One region of the Metabacillus mesotrionivorans genome, then DNA from elsewhere that is predicted to be linked to it. Evidence: predicted binding sites of a transcription regulator. Region 1 holds the regulator's gene; each other region holds the start of a gene.
The links. Region 1 encodes CtsR, which represses protease genes until heat stress. Its sites were predicted from a motif close to ATGGTCAATAAAGGTCAAACA; they were not measured.
Positions count from the first base shown of each region.

Region 2: ACTSEZ_RS03070 (ATP-dependent Clp protease ATP-binding subunit) is a predicted target of CtsR. The motif match lies at 1,182-1,202, and genes of this name have one in related genera.
Region 3: clpP (ATP-dependent Clp endopeptidase proteolytic subunit ClpP) is a predicted target of CtsR. The motif match lies at 1,537-1,557, and genes of this name have one in related genera.

Region 1 covers NZ_JBQMFF010000012.1:53,904-58,653, forward strand. The annotation lists gene clpC (ATP-dependent protease ATP-binding subunit ClpC) at 1-2,079, opposite strand, end outside; gene mcsB (protein-arginine kinase McsB) at 2,076-3,167, opposite strand; gene mcsA (protein-arginine kinase activator protein McsA) at 3,169-3,714, opposite strand; gene ACTSEZ_RS19955 (CtsR family transcriptional regulator) at 3,730-4,191, opposite strand.
Region 2 covers NZ_JBQMFF010000001.1:612,095-616,844, reverse strand. The annotation lists gene ACTSEZ_RS03075 (YkvI family membrane protein) at 1-1,042, opposite strand, end outside; gene ACTSEZ_RS03070 (ATP-dependent Clp protease ATP-binding subunit) at 1,311-3,380, shown strand; gene ACTSEZ_RS03065 (M3 family oligoendopeptidase) at 4,214-4,750, opposite strand, start outside.
Region 3 covers NZ_JBQMFF010000003.1:401,057-405,806, reverse strand. The annotation lists gene whiA (DNA-binding protein WhiA) at 1-183, shown strand, start outside; gene ACTSEZ_RS11965 (HPr family phosphocarrier protein) at 208-465, shown strand; gene clpP (ATP-dependent Clp endopeptidase proteolytic subunit ClpP) at 884-1,483, opposite strand; gene ACTSEZ_RS11955 (STAS domain-containing protein) at 1,670-2,689, opposite strand; tRNA gene ACTSEZ_RS11950 (tRNA-Arg) at 2,903-2,978, shown strand; partial or broken gene ACTSEZ_RS11945 (peptidoglycan recognition protein family protein) at 3,146-3,673, shown strand; gene ACTSEZ_RS11940 (peptidoglycan-binding domain-containing protein) at 3,746-4,171, shown strand; gene yvfG (protein YvfG) at 4,344-4,562, opposite strand; gene rpoN (RNA polymerase factor sigma-54) at 4,641-4,750, shown strand, end outside.

The DNA of each region.
Region 1 (4,750 bases):
CTCATTCATAACCTTGCCCTTCATATCCTTGTAATCCTGCGCCTCATCCTGCACGTTAAAGCCAACGTACTTGTTGCGCTTCAGTTCGCTTGCGCCGACATTCGACGTCATGATTAAAATGGTATTTCTGAAATCGACCGTTCTTCCTTTAGAATCTGTTAATCGTCCGTCTTCAAGCACCTGAAGAAGAATGTTGAAAACATCAGGGTGAGCTTTTTCAATTTCATCGAGAAGAACAACAGAATACGGCTTTCTGCGTACTTTTTCAGTCAGCTGTCCGCCTTCTTCATACCCGACATATCCCGGAGGGGAACCAACAAGTCTTGATGTGGAGTGCTTCTCCATATATTCGGACATATCAATCCGGATCATGGCATCCTCATCGCCGAAGATGGATTCTGCAAGTGCTCTTGCAAGCTCTGTTTTACCTACGCCTGTAGGGCCGAGGAAAACAAATGACCCAATCGGGCGCTTCGGATCTTTAAGCCCTGCTCTTGCGCGGCGCACAGCCTTTGCAACAGCTACAACGGCTTCATCCTGGCCAATCACGCGGTTATGAAGAATCTGCTCCATGTTCAGCAGCTTATCTGTTTCTGTCTGGGCAAGGCGTGAGACAGGAATTCCAGTCCAGCTCGCAACAACCATTGCGATATCATCCACTGTCACTTCCGAATTTTCCTGACCCTGTTTTTCTTTCCATGTTTTCTTCGTTTCCTCGAGCTGCTCGCGCAGACGCTGCTCTGTATCACGGAGAGAAGCCGCTTTTTCAAATTCCTGGCTTTGAACAGATGCATCTTTTTCCTTGCGCACTTCCTCAAGCTTCATTTCAAGCTCTTTTAAGTTCGGAGGAGTTGTAAACGAACGGAGGCGAACCTTCGAACCGGCTTCATCAATTAAATCGATTGCTTTATCCGGAAGGAAACGGTCTGAGATATAGCGGTCTGAAAGCTTAACCGCTGCATCAATTGCCTCATCCGTGATGGATACTCTGTGATGAGCTTCATAACGGTCGCGAAGCCCTTTTAAAATCTGGATGCTTTCATCAGCTGTCGGCTCATCAACCTGAATCGGCTGGAAGCGTCGTTCGAGAGCTGCATCCTTTTCAATATATTTGCGGTACTCATCAAGCGTAGTGGCCCCGATGCACTGAAGTTCTCCCCTTGCAAGCGACGGCTTAAGGATGTTGGAAGCATCAATTGCCCCCTCAGCGCCTCCTGCACCGATCAGTGTATGAAGTTCGTCGATAAACAGGATAATGTTGCCTGCCTGGCGAATTTCATCCATCACTTTTTTCAGACGGTCTTCAAATTCACCGCGGTATTTCGTGCCGGCAACAACAGTCCCCATATCAAGTGTCATAACACGCTTGTCGCGGAGGATCTCCGGTACTTCATTGTTCACAATCTGCTGGGCAAGGCCTTCTGCGATTGCCGTTTTACCGACACCAGGCTCCCCGATTAAAACAGGATTGTTTTTCGTTCTGCGGCTTAAAACTTCAATGACCCTTTGGATTTCTTTGCTTCGGCCAATGACAGGGTCAAGACTGCCTTCGCGTGCAATGGCCGTCAGATCGCGTGCCAGACTGTCCAGAGTCGGCGTATTGGCATTGTTCATAGATCCGCTCTGGTGGCCTGAGCCGGACTCATTGCTGCCAAGCAGCTGGAGCACTTGCTGGCGTGCTTTATTTAAGCTTACACCGAGGTTATTAAGCACCCGTGCAGCCACACCTTCACCTTCGCGGATAAGACCCAAAAGAATGTGCTCTGTGCCTACGTATGAATGTCCAAGCTTTCTTGCTTCATCCATGGAAAGCTCAATCACCTTTTTAGCTCGGGGAGTGTAGTGTATCGTCTGTGAAATTTCCTGTCCTCTGCCGATGAGGCTCTCTACTTCTTTTTGAATTTTATCTGATCCAAGGCCAAGAGCTGTCAGCGCTTTGGCAGCGATGCCCTCACCTTCTCTTACAAGACCGAGAAGAATATGCTCTGTGCCGATATTGTTATGTCCAAGACGGACGGCTTCCTCTTGTGCTAATGCAAGAACCTTCTGAGCGCGTTCAGTAAATCTTCCAAACATCATCCTTCATCATCCTCCATCCTTCTGACCATTTCTAGGTTTAGTCTTTCTCTGATTAATGAAGCTCTTCTTATGTCCCGTTCATCCGGGCGCAATGCTCCTCCGGAATACTGCTGGAGAAATCCCGGCTGAGTCAGGATCATCAGCTCATTTAAAATATTTCTGGAAATATCTTTGATGATATTTAAATCAATTCCCAGTCTCACATCTGATAAACATTTAGCTGCTTCTTTGGATTCAATGATCCTGCTGTATGTCAGCGTGCCCAGGGATCTGAACACACGGTCCTCAAGCGGCACCTGCGACGTTTTATATAAAGCTTCCCGTGCAGAGCGCTCTTTTTCAATCAGCTGGTGCACCACACTCAGCAGATCTTCTGCAATATCATCCTCAGACTTGCCGAGAGTAATCTGATTGGAAATCTGAAAGATGTTACCTAATGCTTCGCTGCCTTCCCCGTAAATTCCTCTAACAACCAGACCTAATTGATTAATAGCCGGAATAATTCTGTTCATCTGCTGTGTGAGCACAAGAGCCGGCAAGTGCATCATCACCGATGCCCTCAGCCCTGTTCCCACATTTGTCGGGCAGCTGGTTAAGTATCCTATTTGTTCATCAAACGCATAGTCAACCGAACCTTCCATCCAGTCATCAAGCCTGCTCGCTGCTTTTAAAGCTTCTTTCAGCTGCAGACCGGGATACAGACACTGAATGCGAATATGATCCTCTTCATTCAGCATGATGCTGACCTCTTCATTCTCAGACAGCAAACATGCGCCGAACGAAGAATCCTCTGCTAAATTCGGACTGATTAAATGCTTCTCAACGAGCACCCTTTTTTGAATAGGCTGCAAATCATCCATGCGGAGCATTTCAAGCTTGCCGATCTCATCTACGCTCTTATCCGCAAACGTCTCTTCAAAAAGAGAGAGAATATCCTGCAGCTCTTCATTCGAAGCAAAAGTCGGAAACCTGTACTTCTCAATGTTTCTTGCCAGTCTGACACGGCTGCTGAGAACAATGTCTGAATCAGGCCCATCCTTGCTCATCCAGGCACTCATCGCCTGGTTAATAAACTGCTGAAGTGACATATCAGGATTCACCTCCTCTGGAACTTTTTAACGAAAGTTCAAGCGAACGGATCTCATCCCGGATTTCAGCAGCCTTTTCAAACTCTTCCTGCTGAATTTGCTCTTTTAGATTCTGTTTTAATAACTCTATTCGTTTGCGGATGTGAATGCTACCGCCAATTCGCTCTGGAATCTTTCCAGCATGCACCGTATTGCCGCTGTGGACTCTTCTCAGAATCGGGTTAATTTGATCTTTAAACGTCCGGTAGCACTCGGAACAACCGAACCGTCCCACTTTTGTAAACTGCTGAAACGTCATCTCGCAGCCGGGACACTGCAGAACTTCATTTTTTTTAAAAACATCCTGCTTTGATGCGGAAACGGATGAATCCATGTTCAAAAGGCCTGCCAGCAAGTTATTAATAGAAAATCCTTTGCTGCTGTCAATGAACATGGAACTGTTGTTCTGAGCACATTTATCACAAATATGAACCTCAGTTTTTTCGCCGTTCACAACCTTCGTAAAATGAAATGTTGCCGGTCTCTCCTTGCATTCCTGGCATATCAAGTCTGTCACCTGCTCTCATCGGTATTTCAAGGAAGTCAGCATGGCCTTTATCATTCTTGCCCGCAATTCATCCCTGTGCGGCAGTTCAATATATAAAACGGACCTGTCAATCACACTCAGCATGATTTTTGCTTCCCGTTCTGAAATGACATCTTCACTTACAAGCCTTAATATGAGATCTTCAGCAGATGACTGAGAGATCCGCCTGTCGATAATGCCCATGATCTGATCAATTAAATGCGCAGCATCATTCGATTTCACTTTTATAATCCGAATGTAGCCGCCGCCTCCCCTTTTGCTCTCTACGATATATCCTCGTTCAATCGTAAAACGGGTATTGATGACATAATTGATTTGTGAGGGCACACACTGAAACTTATCCGCAATTTCACTTCTTTTGATTTCGACGATTTCCTTGCCGCTCGTCGTAAGCACCTGCTTCAAATACTGTTCAATGACATCCGAGATGTTCCGCACTCCGCCTCCCCCTAACTTGACTTTGACTATATTTGACTTTAACACTAATATAAAACGAACGTACCATTTTTTCAACTCATAACTGCTCATCTATCTATTTCCATTATTAACGGCAGTGAAACGTTTTTAAACAGAATTTGCCGTATTATTTTAAATGGGAAGAGTAATGAAAGGAAGGTGGAGGAAGGATAATACTTTATGTATACGTCAGCAATCGGTAATAATGAGCTGTTTTTCTGACCGGGATCCATTAAACGCAGCTTTTCTGCATAAGAATAAAAGTGCATGCGGCAAGGCATGATTAGATTGGTGGATAAGAGTTAGGCGGGAATTGCTATGGTATTCAGGTGCATGCTTGCCCTGTGAGGTTGTTTTTCGGTTTTGGAGGGTATGTGATCGGGGCTTTGCTTACCCTCTGATATCGTTTTTCGGTTTAACAGGGTACGATTGAAGCATTTGCTTACCCTCCGATATCGTTTTACAGTTTACCAGGGTACGATTCAAGCGGTTGTTTGTACTATGTCCCCCCTGATTTCCTTCTGAACAACAAAAAAGACAG
Region 2 (4,750 bases), on a different contig from region 1:
ATTTGTTTTCATTCCCGGAAGGAGGAGCTTTTCTGACCATCAGCAGGAGGAGAAAGATGAGGCTCATGTAACCAAAAACCGGGTACAAAACTGCAATTAACGAGCTGTAGTCAATCAGGCTGATAAAAAACGCACCGCACAGCAGCATGGCAATAATCAGCATGCCAGGAAGTGGAACGACGCGTATAAGATGGCGCTCGAGCCCGAACAGGTTCCCGATTACAGATGTAAACACTTCCCCATAGATGACAAGAATATAAATGATAAAAAACGAAAACACAGATGCCTTCATGACTTCTGCCATCGGGATATCATAGGAGATGACATCACGCAATGAGGACAGCGCAAAATGACTGCTGAGCAAAATAAACGTGAGGATGGCACCGCCTGCAATCCCGCCCCATTTTGCCGTTCGCTCATCCTCTATTTCCTTTGCAAGCGGGACAAGCACGGCCTCCGCCATCGCAAGATTAAACGCCGCGTAGGAAACCGCAGAGATGATCCACTTAAAGGATGAATGACCGGACATGAGACTCTTTGCCGAATGAGCATCAAAAGATGAAGCAGCCACAAGCACACTGAACAAAATCAGCATCGGCACAACAATAATGTTCACACTGAAAAGGCCCTTTGATCCAAATGACATGGCAATAAGCGTCAGCGCAATCGTCAAAACAACGCCAAACCGGCTTGAAAGGTGAAGCTGCTCTTCAAAAATGGCACCCGCCCCTGAAAGCATGACAGACGTAACACCGAACAAAACGACAAGCATAAACAGATTGACGACCGTACCGCATGATTTTCCGAACAAAAAAAGATTGAGATCCTGATAAGAATTTGCACCTATCCTTTTTGAAATAATCATCATTTTGGACCCAAGATGCATAAAAAAATAACCGCATATAAGAATGCCAAACATTCCAAAAACGCCATACTGCGTAAAAAATTCAACAATCTCCCTGCCGGTGGCAAATCCTGCCCCCACTACCGTGCCCACATATACAGCTGCTATCTGCACTACCTGAAACCATTGTTTCTTCATTGTTTTGCCTCCGATACGAACCCTGGTCTTTTCATATGTATATGAGACAAGGTGCCAGGAAAGAAGGACAGATTGTCACTGTTTGAGTAAAGGAATCGTTCTTTCCTGAAAAGATAAAAAAGGTAAAACAAAATACTTGAAAGTCAAAATAGGTCAAACTATAATAAGAATCAAGATCATCCACTCGAGATGATTTTTCTTTCAATCAAAAGTCAAAGATAGTCAAAGTCAAACATAAACATAAATTTATTATATGGAGGTTTTCACTATGCTATGTCAAAACTGCCAAGCTAAGAAAGCATCTGTTCATTTAACTATGCAAATCAACCATGAGCGCCATCAAGTCATGATCTGCTCTGACTGTTATGCCAAGTACAGAAGTTCAGTTCCAAGCGGAGGGTTCGGTCATGTCCCGCCATCACAGCCATTTGGTCCTAATGCTGAACAAACGGCACAAAAACAAGGCCGAAACGGACTCCTTGATCAGCTGGCACGCAACCTGACACATGCTGCAAAAGCCGGCGTCATTGATCCTGTCATCGGCAGAGATGCGGAAGTTGAACGATTAATAGAGATACTGAACAGAAGAAACAAAAACAACCCTGTTCTTATCGGAGAGCCTGGTGTCGGGAAAACGGCTGTAGTAGAGGGCTTTGCTCTTAAAATTGCAGAGGGGGATGTTCCGGCTAAACTGAAGAATAAAGAAGTTTATCTGCTGGATGTTGCGTCACTTGTTGCAAATACCGGGGTCAGAGGACAATTTGAAGAGAGAATGAAGCAGCTGATCTCAGAACTTCATCAAAAGAAAAACATCATTCTGTTTATAGATGAAATTCATCAGCTTGTAGGCGCAGGCTCAGCAGAAGGCTCCATGGACGCAGGCAACATTCTAAAACCGGCGCTTGCACGCGGAGAGCTCCAGGTTGTCGGAGCCACTACTCTGAAAGAATACCGTCAGATTGAAAAAGATGCAGCACTTGAACGCCGCTTCCAGCCTGTCATGGTCACTGAGCCTTCTCTGGAAAAAGCGATTGAAATCCTGAAAGGCATTCAGGACAAATACGAAAAATATCATGAAGTGTCTTATTCGGAAGATGCGATTAAAGCAACTGTTATGCTTTCACACCGCTACATCCAGGACCGTTATCTGCCAGATAAAGCCATTGATCTTCTTGATGAAGCGGGATCAAAAAAGAACCTGCAGTCAGGCGGCGGTGAAGATATCAGCGGGAAACTGGCTGAGATTGCACGAAAGAAAGCACAGGCTACAAAAGAAGAAAACTATGAGCTTGCTGCTAAGCTGCGTGACGAGGAACTAAAGCTTGAAAGCATGCAGTCAACATCCCATGCAACAGTGGAAGCAGAAGATATTGCAGCCATTATCGAAAAGAAAACAGGCATTCCGGTAGGCAAGTTACAGGAAGATGAGCAGGCTCAAATGAAAAATCTTGAAAGCAAACTTTCCAGTAAAGTCATCGGTCAGGAAGAAGCCGTTAAGAAAGTGGCAAAGGCCATCCGAAGAAGCCGTGCAGGGCTAAAATCAAAACAGCGTCCAATCGGTTCATTCCTGTTCGTCGGCCCTACAGGAGTCGGAAAAACGGAATTGACCAAAACCCTTGCATCCGAGCTGTTTGGTACGCGTGATTCACTGATCCGCCTGGACATGAGTGAATATATGGAAAAACACTCTGTCTCGAAGATTATCGGATCACCTCCGGGCTATGTCGGTCACGAGGAAGCAGGACAGCTATCCGAAAAAGTCCGCCGGAACCCGTACAGCATCATCCTGCTTGATGAAATTGAAAAAGCTCATCCAGATGTGCAGCATATGTTCCTACAAGTCATGGAGGATGGCCGCCTGACAGACAGCCAGGGCAGAACGGTAAGTTTCAAAGACACCGTCATTATCATGACAAGCAATGCCGGTGCCGGACACAAGAAAGTCACAGTCGGCTTCGGAAACAGCGAAGCACTGAACGAAAGCTCATTGCTTGAGTCACTTGGTTCATTCTTTAAGCCTGAATTTCTGAACCGTTTTGACAGCATCATCGAATTTAAGTCTCTCGAAAAAACGGATCTGCTGCAAATCGTAGACATTATGCTTGGTGAGCTTCAGGAAACGCTCAATGAACAGCACATTAAGCTGAACATCACAGATGAAGCAAAAGAAAAAATAGCAGAGCTCGGCTATCATCCTGCCTTTGGAGCACGTCCGCTCCGCAGAGTGATACAAGAGCATGTTGAAGATGCCATTGCCGATGTTCTTCTGGATGGCAGCCAAATCTCCGAACTTACTGTATCGCTTGTTGATGATACACTGACAGTAAAGCAAGGTTAAACTTGGAAAAGAGCTGAATTCATAGGAATTCAGCTCTTTTTTTTTTGCCTTAATCTTATATGGATAGACCGGGTGAACAAATTCAATTTCTGTCTGGTCCTCTGCTTCAATTGCCAGCGGGTGAATTTCTGCCCCTCTTTGTGTAGGGAACCACGGCCTCCCCTGATTCACAAGAACAAGTGAACCGTGATGATCCCCGTAAAATGAAAACATGCTATCTTCCCCGTTATGGATATCCCTTAAAAAATTCAAATCCTTCCGCATGCTCTTGACACTGGTGCAGGGCAGACCTACTTCAAAGACATCAAACCAGCCAGTCAGTTTTTCAGCCTCTCTCCTGACAATCATTTCGAGGATGTTACCTTCAGAATCGTAAAAGTATGCCTGTTTGCCTTTCCAGTCCATAATTTTCTCGCCTTGTTCATTTGAGAGCAAAGGCAGCCTACCTGCCATCATGTCAAAAAAGAACTCATTCACCCTAAAGCAGAGATGGTAATATGCGGACTCCTCTGACTGTCTGAACGTCAAAAGAGTTTTTCCTGACTGAACAGTAAAGGAGTCCGAGTCTTCGGAGATTATGTTCATACTCAGCGATTCTGTGTAAAATTTTTTGAGCTTCAGAAGGTTTTTTGCGTGCATTTGGATGTGGAGAAATTTCATTTGAACCACCTATTCTCTTATTTGTACTGGATTTTTTCCGGTTGCTGCTGCCGGCTGATCGATCCCTTTTCAAGTATAGGTTTTTTGGTTTCATCTTTGCTCAGTCTTTGTGCTGAAATTCACTTCATTCATTGGACTAAAAAACCGCCAGCATACCGCTGACGGTTTAAAGATTACAGCTTTGTATCATCTACCTTTTCAAGCCACTCCCTGATCTCTCCTGTAACAGACTGAACGCAGCCATCTTCAAACGGAGAAATCAAATGCGCTGTCTCCACGAGCTCAAGGAAAGATTTGCTTCCGCCCTGCTTGCAGAGATGAAGGTAATCTGCCCATGCCGCGTCTTTATCTTCGTGCATTTTCTTCCAGAATTGAAGAGCGCAGATTTGAGCAAGCGTATAATCGATGTAGTAAAATGGCGAGTTGTAAATATGGCCCTGACGCTGCCAGAAGCCTCCGCCTTCTAAAAATTCGTTGTCCCCGTAATCACGGTGCGGCAAATACTTCCGCTCCATTTCTCTCCAGGCAAGTTTGCGTTCCTGCGGAGAAGCTTCCGGATTTTCATAGATAAAGTGCTGGAACTCATCTACAGCTACACCGTATGGAAGGAACTGAAGAGCTGCACTCAAGTGGCTGAACTTATACTTCTCCGCATCTTCCTTAAAGAAGGATTCCATCCATGGCCACGTGAAGAACTCCATGCTCATGGA
Region 3 (4,750 bases), on a different contig from region 1:
CTGCCTGATAAATTAAGCGAAATTGCAAGGCTGCGGGTAGAGTATCAGGATGTCACGCTGAAAGAGCTCGGAGAAATGGTTTCGAGCGGAAAAATCAGCAAATCAGGCATAAACCACCGCCTGAGAAAATTGGACGAAATTGCAGAACAGCTTAGAAACGGCCAGCCGGTAACAATCAAATAAAAGGGGAAAGCAGAGGGGATTCACATGGCTCAAAAACAGGTCGAAGTTCGTTTGAAAACAGGCTTACAAGCACGTCCCGCAGCATTATTTGTACAAGAGGCCAACAGGTACGCATCAGATATCTTCCTTGAGAAGGATGGAAAAAAGGTGAATGCAAAAAGCATTATGGGGCTCATGAGCCTTGCCATCAGCTCAGGATCAACCGTAACACTGATTGCAGAAGGCCACGACGAAAACGAAGCACTTGAAGTTTTAACAGAATACGTAAAGCAGGAAGCTTAAAAACGGCCTTTGGGCCGTTTTTTTTATGGCGCAAGTTTACCGGCAGGTGACTGTAATGGTCCGGTGCAGCAAAGCAACTGCCAAATGGTCAAGATCTTGCTAGAAAAAGAGGTATTTGGCGTTCGCATGGGGAGTTGGCTGTAAATCGGGGGAAGCTGGTCGTTACGCAGTCAAAGTTGGTTGTAAAATAGTCGAAGTTGGTCGTATTGCATTGATTGTTGGATGTAACGCACTAATCTCTCTTAATTGGAATTGTTCAGAACCATGAGATAGCTGCCCGACCAGGTACAGAGCCGAAAATCAACGGCCAAATGGTCAAGATCTTGCTAGAAAAAGAGGCAGTTTGCACCTGTATGGGGAGTTGGCTGTAAAATCCAAATAAAAAAAGAACGGCACGATGCCGTTCTTTTTGCGCTTCTTATTTTTTGTCTGCTAACGTATTGCGGTCCATGACTTTGTCAATCAGGCCGTACTCAAGTGCACGCTCTGCTGTCATGAAGTTGTCGCGGTCTGTGTCGCGCGCGATGACTTCAATCGGCTGGCCTGTGCGGTCTGCAAGAATTTGATTAAGCTTGTCGCGAAGGAAAAGGATGCGTTTTGCAGCAATCTCAATTTCCGTAGCCTGGCCTTGCGCTCCTCCAAGAGGCTGATGGATCATGACTTCAGAGTTTGGAAGGGCATAACGCTTGCCTTTGGCGCCTGCTGCAAGAAGGAATGCTCCCATTGAAGCTGCCATACCGATGCAGATTGTTGATACTTGCGGCTTGATGAACTGCATTGTATCGTAAATGGCCATACCGGCAGTGATGGATCCGCCAGGGCTGTTGATGTAGATAGAAATGTCTTTTTCTGGATCTTCTGCTTCTAAGAATAATAGCTGAGAAACGATTGAGTTTGCAACGTTATCATCAATTCCGCTTCCAAGCATGATGATGCGGTCTTTTAAAAGACGTGAGTAAATATCATATGCACGTTCACCGCGGTTTGTCTGTTCAATAACTGTAGGAATTAAATTCATCGTATTTCCTCCTTTAAAGTAAAGGTAAATTTATGTACTCTCATCATACAACTAAGGTCAATAAAGGTCAAACGAAACGCTGCCGCCTGAGCATCTTTAAGGCACCTCTTATGTATATGTCAGAGCTAGTAACTGTAACCATGTTACCCAATTTTTCTTTTTTTCAAACGATTGGAGAAGAAGGAGCTATTTTTTTGAGATATGCAGTCCTTCCTGTGCCAGGGCGTAGTGAATGCCGTGTTTAAGCGTAGAGAGGCATGGAATGTTCTGCATCTGATACCGCGAGCTGACGATTTTCATGCTGAGTTCGGGTGAAATGCCCACTAGAATGCATGAAGTTCCAAGAAGCGCAGAAGCCTGAACAAGCTTTTGAAGCAAGTCGATTGTAAACTCGTCCACTTGTGAAATAGCTGTCAGATCGAGAATAAGAAACCTCGCTTTATACTCGGGCAGGTTAGAGAGTGTTTTGGTTAAAAGCTCCTCAGCTCTCGCTTCGTCGTATCTTCCGATCATCGCAAGGACGATGATGTTGTCAAGAACTGGGATGATTGGAGAAGAAATTTCCTTTACCAAATCAACAAGATCGGCTGTCCGCTTAGCAACACTTTGTTCCAGTGCAAGCATGTCAGCCCTTTCCTGCTCCTGAATCAGTGAGCGGATATTTCGCTGGGGAGTGATTCCGGAAGGCGAAAATTCAAATTCTGAATACGGATCTCCGCTTGTCTGGCTTTTCACCACCCTGTACCAGACGGTTTTCCCGAACAGTCCGCTTAGGACGCCGGCCCAGTGACCGGCCAGGAACGAACCCTCCACTGTCTTGCCCTGAGCTTTGTTAACCTTATACTCCCAGCCATTTTCGATCCTCACTACAGCTCTGCAGTCGTCATAGGACAGAACATCGATTGCGGTTTTACCCCAACCGGCTGTAACATATGTATTCGGCAGGCTCTTTAAGATATCCTCTGTTTTTCCGATGGATCGCTTGTAAAAGTCGCTGACAATTTCTCCTGTACGGTACCCTGCAGTTTCAAGTACAACTCTTGCTGCTTGTTCCCCGGAAATTTCTTCAATTGAATCAAGAAATGTTTTAAATGCCGTATTAATCCAGAATAATACGACTTCATCTCCTTCAAATTGGTAAGCTGCCTGTGATAAATCCCAATCAAAGGAAGAACCGTTTACATTTATTGAATAGCGGTCTGTCATTATGTTTTATCTCCTTTATTCTGCTGTTGCTGTTATAAACCCTTTACCCGTTCTGCCGCTGTTGTAAAGCCTGTATTTCTAATCATACAATAGAATCTGCCCGCCTGTATATTTTGGAAGTGCATAAAATATAGCGCTTTCTGGACACAAAGAAAAATAACGCTTGAAACAGGCTGAGGTTTTGTCGTATAATAGCGCTACTGGCCAATACGTGCGCTCGTAGCTCAGTTGGATAGAGCGGTGGTTTCCGGTACCACGTCTGTCGGAGGTTCGAATCCTCTCGAGCGCGTCTAAATGATAGAGAGCTGTTTCCTTAGGGAAGCAGCTCTTTTTCATTTTTTATAAGAACGATAAGCCGAACCTGCTAGACTTTCACGGAAACAGGCTCATGCATCAGGGTAAGTGCCTTTCCAAAACTCCTCACTCTATCATCTACTATATAAAGGAGTGATAATAGTGAGTGTTTCGGATAAATATCAGATTGAACAGCGCTATATTCGAATTGGAAATGCGAGACCGGGAACTAGTTTAACCGGCCCTCTCTTCATTGTTGCACATGAGACCGCCAATAACTCTGCTGATGCAGATGACCATTTTTCCTATTTTAATAATGCACAGCCGAGTGCGTCTGCCCATACATTTATAGATGACGGAAAAATTCTTGAGATTATCCCTCTAAATGAGAGAGCCTATCATAATTTATATACAAATCCCGAGGACAACCGGCTGTTCGGGGCTGATGCGAATAATGCGGCAATTGGAGTGGAGCTGTGCCGTACGGGGGTTTTCCGCGAAGCGTATGACCGTTATGTCTGGTACCATGCCTATCTTTGCCGGAGGTTTAATCTTGATCCTTCTTCTAAAATTGTCGCGCACAGCACACTTGACCCGAGAAGACGTTCAGATCCTGAAAGCTGGCTTGTTCCAAACGGCGTAACGTTTGCCCAGTTTTTAAGAGATGTCCGTGCGTACTATAATTCGTGGGACAGCAGTACGTCTCCTCCAATCAGGGTTCAGCCGCCCGAGCGTGAAACAGGCAGTGAGATTGATACGACTGTGCTAAGAAGCGGGGATTCGGGATCGGATGTGCAATTTTTGCAGAAAAAGCTGATTTCCCTTGGATACTCGCTTCCGAGATTCGGGGCGGACGGGACGTTTGGAGCTGAAACAGAGGCTGCGGTGAGGCAATTTCAGCAGGAGCAGCGCATCCCCGTTGACGGAATTGTCGGACCGGAAACGTTCAGCAGGCTGAACAGAGCGAAACCAAGGCGTCCAAAGCCGTTTCCGGGGACTCTTTACAGACTGAAGACTCCGTACATGAGAGGATCCAATATTGGAGAAATCCAAAGGAAACTTGGTGTTCCTGCTGATTCGGTCTATGGCCCTGTCACAGCCCAGGCAGTAAGGGATTTTCAGAGAAGAGAAGGGCTTAAGGTTGACGGAATTGTCGGACCTGCAACCTGGGCACGGCTGTTTCGCTGAAAATAAGGAAAAAAAGCCCCGCAGGGAATTCCCGGCGGGGCATGTTTTAATGGAATGTGAATAGTATGTAAGCAGTCCAGTAAGCCGCACTGGACAAGAAGTGTTTATTGCCGCGCTTGGCGACTCAACATAATCAATGATAAATCATCATCCGTATTTTGTGAACAGGTAATTATTTCAAGGTAGCTTTCACCTTATTGTACGCCTCATCAAGATTTTGAATCCGTTTCAGCACAACCGAATTTTTGGTCAGCTGATCTTGTACAAGAGTGGAAACAACCGACCGGTAATACCGGTTCATTGCATCAAGCTCAGGAATCTGGTTCTCGTTGTGTCTAAGATGTTCTTTGAAATTCTGTACAAAATAGGGAACTGAAAATAATTCGCTCAAATTGATCTCTCCTTTGAAGTTTATTCCATTCAATGACGGACCGTTTTCGTGTAAAATGAACAGCAGGGGGAACGATCTATGGATATGAAAGCAGGTTTATTTCAAGAGCAGTCCTTAAAACTGAATATGACACAGGAACTAAAGCAAGCGATTACTCTCCTTCAGTACTCTTCTATGGAACTCGCGTC